2 regions of the Micromonospora sp. NPDC049374 genome follow, and region 1 is predicted to be linked to the other one. Evidence: predicted binding sites of a transcription regulator. Region 1 holds the regulator's gene; the other holds the start of a gene.

Region 1 (3,404 bases):
GGCGTGGCCGTTGAAGGCGTCGCGCATCCGGGAGAAGAACCCGCCCTGCTTGGTCAGCTCGGCGACCTCCTCGCCGCGGGTCTTGGCGAAGTCGCGCAGCATCCGTTCCTGGTCGGCGTCGAGCTTGGTCGGAGTGCGCACGTCGAGGTGGACGTAGAGGTCGCCCCGGCCGGCGCCGCGCAGGTGCGGTACGCCTCGGGCCCGCAGCCGCAGGGTGCTGCCCGGCTGGGTACCCGGCTTGACGTCGACGGGTTCCTCGCTGTCGAGCGCCTTGATGGTCAGCCGGGTGCCGAGCGCGGCGGCGGTCATCGGCACGGTGACCCGGCAGTGCAGGTCGTCGCCCTTGCGGGAGAAGACGTCGTGCGGCCGTTCGTGGATCTCCACGTAGAGGTCCCCGGCGGTGCCGCCGCCCGGGCCGACCTCGCCCTGCTGGGCGAGGCGGATGCGCATGCCGTCCTCCACCCCGGCAGGGATCTTGACGGTCAGCGAACGACGGGTGCGTACCCGGCCGTCACCGGCGCAGGTCGGGCAGGGGCTCGGGATGGTGGTGCCGTAGCCCTGGCAGACCGTGCACGGCCGGGCGGAGACCACCTGCCCGAGGAAGGTGCGCTGCACCGACTGCACCTCGCCCCGGCCACCGCACGCCTCGCAGGTGGCCAGGTGGGTGCCGGCGGCGGTGCCGGCACCGGAGCAGGTGGTGCAGAGCACGGCGGTGTCGACGGTGATCGGCGCCTCGACGCCGAAGGCGGTCTCCTGGAGGTCCAGTTCCAGGCGCAGGATGGCGTCGGCGCCGGGGCGGGTACGCGGACGCGGGCCTCGCCCGGCGCCGGTGGCACCACCGAAGAACGCGTCCATGATGTCCTGGAAGCCGACGAAGGGGCCTGCCCCGCCGGGGCCACCCGGACCGCCGGGCCCGCCTCCGCCGGGTGCCAGCGGATCCCCGCCGAGGTCGACGATCTGCCGTTTCCGATCGTCCGAGAGGACCTCGTACGCGGCGTTGATGTCCTTGAACTTCTCCTGTGCCTCCGGATCCGGATTCACGTCCGGATGGAACTGCCGCGCCAGCTTGCGGTAGGCGCGCTTGATCTCGTCATCGGAGGCACCCTTGCTCACGCCGAGAATGCCGTAGTAGTCCCTGGCCACTGCGTTCCGTGTCCTCGTGTTCGTCTCGAGTTACGCCGTTCGGCGGCGGCAGCCTGCCGTCGGCCCTGACTTGTCAGTTCTGGGCCAGCAGCTCGCCCACGTAGCGTGCCACGGCCCTCACCGTGGCGATGGTTCCGGGGTAGTCCATCCGGGTCGGTCCCAGCACGCCCATCCCCCCGACGATTGTCGCGCCCGGGCCGTATCCGGTGCTGACCACGGAAGCCGCCCGCAGGTTGTCGTACTCGTTCTCGTCGCCGATGCGCACCCGCAGTGTGCTCGGCTCCACCTCGCCGATGAGCTTGAGCAGCACGACCTCCTCCTCAAGTGCTTCAAGGATCGGACGCAACGAGCCCTGGAAGTCGAGCAGGCCGCCCCGGGCGAGGTTGGCGGTGCCGGCCAGAGCGAGCCGCTCCTCGTGCCGTTCGACGAGCGTCTCCAGCAGCACCGTGGACAGGGTGGTCATCGCCGGGCGCAGGTGCGGCACGCAGTCGTCGATGAGGGCCTGCACCAGCGGCGGGGTCTCCGACAGGCGGACGCCCACCAGTTTCTCGTTGACCAGCCGGCGCAGGTCCAGCACGTCGTCGGCGAGGACCGGCGCGGGCAGCTCGACGAGTCGCTGCTCGACCCGGCCGGTGTCGGCGATCATCACCAGCATCAGCCGGGTGGTGGAGATCGGCACCAGTTCCAGGTGACGCACCCGGGATCGGGCCAGGCTCGGGTACTGCACGACGGCGACCTGCCGGGTCAGCTGCGCCAGCAGCCGCACCGTGCGGTGCACCACGTCGTCGAGGTCGACGGCGCCGGCCAGGAAGCGCTCGATCGCCCGGCGCTCGGCCGGGCTGAGCGGCTTGACCCGGCTCAACCGGTCGACGAAGAGTCGGTAGCCACGGTCGGTGGGCACCCGCCCCGCGCTGGTGTGCGGCTGCCGGATGTAGCCCTCGTCCTCCAGCACGGCCATGTCGTTTCGGACCGTGGCCGGCGAGACACCGAGTTGGTGCCGCTCGACAAGCGACTTGCTGCCGACCGGCTCCTGGGTGGCGACGTAGTCCTCGACGATCGCCCGGAGCACGGCGAGCTTCCGGTCGTCCAGACCCATCCTTGCCACCTCCTGTCGCAGGTCAGCCCGCAGCGTCACGGCCACCAGAGGAACACTCTGGCACTCGACTGTAGCGAGTGCCAGTCTACGTCGGCGTCCCCGTCCACGCGATGATCAAGTCGGCACGCCCGTCATCGAACCGATCGGTGGGTTGACACTCGCCGGTGTCGCTCTGGTGCGCCGTTGCCGGTGGCACCTACCGTGACCCCCATGACTGAACCACCTCGTCCCCCGGACTCCGGCGACGAACCCACGACACCACTGTCCGGTTCGCCTGGCCAGGGCGGCTATCCCCCGCCCGGCGGCTATCCACCTCCCACCGGCGACCAACCGCCGCCGGCCGGCTACCCCCCACCCGGGGGCTACCCGCCGCCCGGCGGTTACCCGCCGCCGCCCGGGGCCCCCGGTGTCGGCTACCCGACCGGCGGTTACGGCGCTCCTGGCGGTGGCTACGCCAACAACGAGGACAAGACCTGGGTGCTGATCGCGCACTTCGGCGGCCCGCTCGGCGTGGTCGTCGGTGGCGGGCTCTTCGGCTGGGTGGCGCCGCTGATCGCCATGATGGTCCGCGGGCAGCAGTCCCCGGTCGCCCGGGCCCACTCGGTGGCCGCGCTGAACTTCCAGCTCACCTGGGCCATCGTCGGGGTGCTGAGCTGGGTGCTCGCCACCATCACCTGCGGCATCCTGTTCTTCGTACCGATCATCGTCGCGATCGTGCCGCTGATCTTCGGCATCATCGGCGGGGTCAAGGCCAACGAAGGGGTGCTCTACCAGTACCCGATGACGTACGCCTTCGTGAAGCGCTGACCGGCCGGCTTACCTGGTGACGGGGGTCAGGGCAGCAGGTCGCGAACCACGGCGTCGGCGAGCAACCGGCCGCGCAGGGTGAGCACGGCGCGGCCGGCGGCGTGGGCGGGCTCGGCGAGCAGCCCCTCGGCCAGCGCCCGCGCCGCGCCCGCCCGCCCGGCGTCGGTAAGCACGTCCAGTGGCAGGCCGGAAGCCAGCCGCAACCGGAGCATGACGTCCTCCATGTGCGCCTCGTCGCCGGTGAGCACCTCCCGGGCCTGCCCGGGTGACGCCCCGGCGGCGAGGCGTTGCGCGTACGCGGCGGGATGTTTGACGTTCCACCAACGCACTCCGCCGACGTGGCTGTGTGCCCCCGGCC
Region 2 (3,404 bases), on a different contig from region 1:
CCGGCGGGAGGGCGCGACTTGCGGCATGTTGGGCTGTCGTGCCGGCGGTGAGAGCGCGGCGGCGGCCGTCTCGGTCTCGGTCTCGGGGACGGCACGGCTCGCGGCACCTCTGTCCGGCCGACGGCCGCGGGTTGCGGCATCTTGGGCTGTCACGTCGGCGGCAGGGCGCGACTTGCGGCATCTCGGGATTTCGGTCCGGCCCGGAGGCCGTTTGGCCTGGCCGCAGTCCGGCGTGTCACGTGCGGCTGGCGGACGCGGGTTGCGGCATCTTGGGGTGTCAGCTCGGCGGGAGGCCGCGTCATGCCGCAACCCGCGCGCACACCCGCGGGGCGAGGTCGGGCAACTCGGCAGCCCGGGCCGGCTTGGGCCGGGCCGGCTTGGGCCGGGCCTGGCCGGGCCTGGCCGGGCCGAGCTGAGCTGAGCGAGCCGAGTCGGGCCGAGCCGAGCCGAGCCGAGCTGCGCGAGCCGAGCCGAGCCGAGTCGGGCCGGGAGGCGGTGGGCGGGCGCGCGGCGCGGGCGGACGCCGCGTCGGGGCCGGGTCTAGCGGGTGGGGGCGTGGGTGGCGACGAAGGCGCGCCAGGCGGCGGGGGTGAAGGCGAGCGCCGGGCCGGCCGGGTCCTTGCTGTCGCGTACGGCGACCACGCCGGGCAGGTTGTCGGCGACCTCGACGCAGGCGCCGCCGTTCTGGTTGCTGCGGGAGGACTTGCGCCAGGCGGCACGGGTCAGGTCCATGACTTCGCCACTTCCTCGATCAGGCGGGCGGACTGCCGGCGCGGCAGCGCCTCACCGGCCACAGTCTCCCAACGTCGCCCGAGGCTGGCAAGGTCGTTCGGGCTGTCCACTGTGTGCCCCCGGAGCTGGTTGTCCAGGTGCGCCAGCTCGGTGCCGTCGGCGAGCCGGGCCAGCACGAAGGGGCCAGCAAGCCCGCCGTACCACGGGGTCTCGGCCGGGATGATCCGCACCTGGACGTGCGGGCGGTCGGTGAGGCTGCGCAGGTGCTCCAACTGCTCGCGCATCGTCGCGCGCTCGCCCACCTGCCGGCGCAGCACCTGCTCGTCGAGCACCGCGACGAGCTGCGGCGGCTCCTCGCGGGCGAGCACCTCCTGCCGGGCCATCCGGGCCAGCACCCGCTTCTCGATCTGCTCGTCGGTAAGCGGTGGGCCGGCCCGGAGCATCGCCCGGGCGTACGCCTCGGTCTGGAGCAGGCCCGGCACCACGGCCGGGTCGTACCAGCGCAGCGCGACCGCCTCGCGTTCGATCTCGCCCCACGGCCGGAACCAGTCCGGCTCGGCGTGCAGCCGGATCAGCTCCAGCATCCCGACGAAGAGGCCACCGGTCTCCAGCACCTTGTCGAACCGGGCCAGGTAGTCGGCGCTGAGCTGGTTCGGACCGATCTCCATCGCGCTCACCGCCGACGGGGAATAGTTGATCATTTTGCTCAGCTCCTCCTGGCTGAGCCCGCGTACCTTGCGGGCCCGGCGCAACTGGTCGCGCAGGAATCCCAGGGTTGGTATGTCCGCCATCTGCCTGCCCTCCGTGACGTGGTCGCGCCGGAGAGTAAGGGTCGGCGCGCTCGGCGGGAAGCCACTGTCGGCGTGTTGCGGTCAACCCTGGCAAACGGCGACGGAAGACTGCGGAAAGAGTGGCGGTGCGGGTGCGCGAGCGTGGCGACACGGGGGTGGCGGATTGGCACTCTCCTTGACGGAGTGCTAGCCGAGGAATAACCTGCGATTAGCACTCTCACCCTGAGGGTGCCAACCTTCGGGCCCTGGTGTCCGGGGGTTGAACGCCAGGCGGACCGGCACCCGCGACGACGGCCCCGCCCGGTGGCATGTGGCAGATTGACGCTGGTCGGCATGCCGATCGGCAACGAAACCAAGTACCCCAGGAGGGTATGCCCGTGACTACCGCGACCAAGGTTGCGATCAAGCCGCTCGAGGACCGCATCGTGGTCCAGGCGAACGAGGCCGAGACCACCACCGCCTCGGGCATCGTGATCCCCGACACCGCCAAGGAGAAGCCGCAGGAGGGCACCGTCCTCGCTGTCGGCCCGGGCCGGATCGACGACAAGGGCAACCGCGTGCCGATCGACGTCTCCGTCGGCGACACCGTTCTCTACTCGAAGTACGGCGGCACCGAGGTCAAGTACGCCGGCGAGGAGTACCTGGTGCTCTCCGCCCGCGACGTCCTCGCGGTCATCGAGAAGTAAGCAACCGATCAGTGTCGTTGCCCCGGTCCGGCTCGCCGGGCCGGGGCAACGTCGCTTTCGAAGGGACATAGATGGCGAAGATCCTGAGCTTCTCGGACGACGCCCGGCACCTGCTGGAGCACGGTGTCAACGCGCTCGCTAACGCGGTCAAGGTCACCCTCGGGCCGCGCGGGCGCAACGTCGTCCTCGACAAGAAATTCGGTGCGCCGACGATCACCAACGATGGTGTGACCATCGCCAAGGAGATCGAGCTCACCAACCCGTACGAGAACCTCGGCGCGCAGCTGGTCAAGGAGGTGGCGACCAAGACCAACGACGTCGCCGGCGACGGGACCACCACCGCGACCGTGCTCGCCCAGGCCATGGTCCGCGAGGGTCTGCGCAACGTCACCGCGGGCGCCAACCCGGCCGGCCTCAAGCGGGGCATCGACGCCGCCGCCACCAAGGTCTCCGAGGCGCTGCTCGGCAAGGCCGTCGAGGTCTCCGACAAGAAGTCGGTCGCGCACGTCGCGACGATCTCCGCGCAGGACGCGACCATCGGCGAGCTGATCGCCGAGGCGATGGAGAAGGTCGGCCGTGACGGTGTGATCACCGTCGAGGAAGGCTCCGCGCTGCACACCGAGCTGGACGTCACCGAGGGCCTCCAGTTCGACAAGGGCTTCATCTCGCCGAACTTCGTCACCGACGCGGAGTCGCAGGAGTCGGTCCTGGAGGACGCGTACGTCCTGATCACCACGCAGAAGATCTCCGCGATCGAGGAGCTGCTGCCGCTGCTGGAGAAGGTCCTCCAGAACAACAAGCCGCTGCTCATCATCGCCGAGGACGTCGAGGGTCAGGCGCTGTCCACGCTGGTGGTAAACGCCATTCGCAAGACCATCAAGGTCTGCGCGGTCAAGGCGCCCGGCTTCGGTGACCGCCGCAAGGCGATGCTCCAGGACATGGCGATCCTCACCGGCGCCGAGCTGGTCGCCCCGGAGCTCGGCTACAAGCTCGACCAGGTCGGCCTGGAGGTGCTGGGCAGCGCCCGGCGCATCGTGGTCGACAAGGAGAACACCACCGTCGTCGAGGGTGGTGGCCAGGCCAGCGAGGTGGCCGACCGGGTCGCGCAGATCCGCAAGGAGATCGAGGCCTCGGACTCCGAGTGGGACCGGGAGAAGCTCGCCGAGCGGCTGGCCAAGCTCTCCGGCGGTGTGGC

Evidence for each region. Region 1 encodes HrcA, which represses chaperone genes, less so after heat shock. Its sites were predicted from a motif close to GGTTNGCACNCTCNNNNNGAGNGTGCNAACC; they were not measured.
Region 2: a site for HrcA is predicted at 1,730-1,760, ahead of groES (co-chaperone GroES). Genes of this name have one in related genera too.

Annotation. Positions count from the first base shown of each region.
Region 1 is NZ_JBFAQH010000021.1:29,377-32,780, forward strand. Features, by position in the region: gene dnaJ (molecular chaperone DnaJ) at 1-1,143, opposite strand, end outside; gene hrcA (heat-inducible transcriptional repressor HrcA) at 1,217-2,239, opposite strand; gene AB0J93_RS26870 (DUF4870 domain-containing protein) at 2,450-3,046, shown strand; gene hemW (radical SAM family heme chaperone HemW) at 3,073-3,404, opposite strand, start outside.
Region 2 is NZ_JBFAQH010000032.1:14,536-17,939, reverse strand. Features, by position in the region: gene AB0J93_RS29740 (DUF397 domain-containing protein) at 541-732, opposite strand; gene AB0J93_RS29735 (helix-turn-helix transcriptional regulator) at 723-1,523, opposite strand; gene groES (co-chaperone GroES) at 1,895-2,209, shown strand; gene groL (chaperonin GroEL) at 2,281-3,404, shown strand, end outside.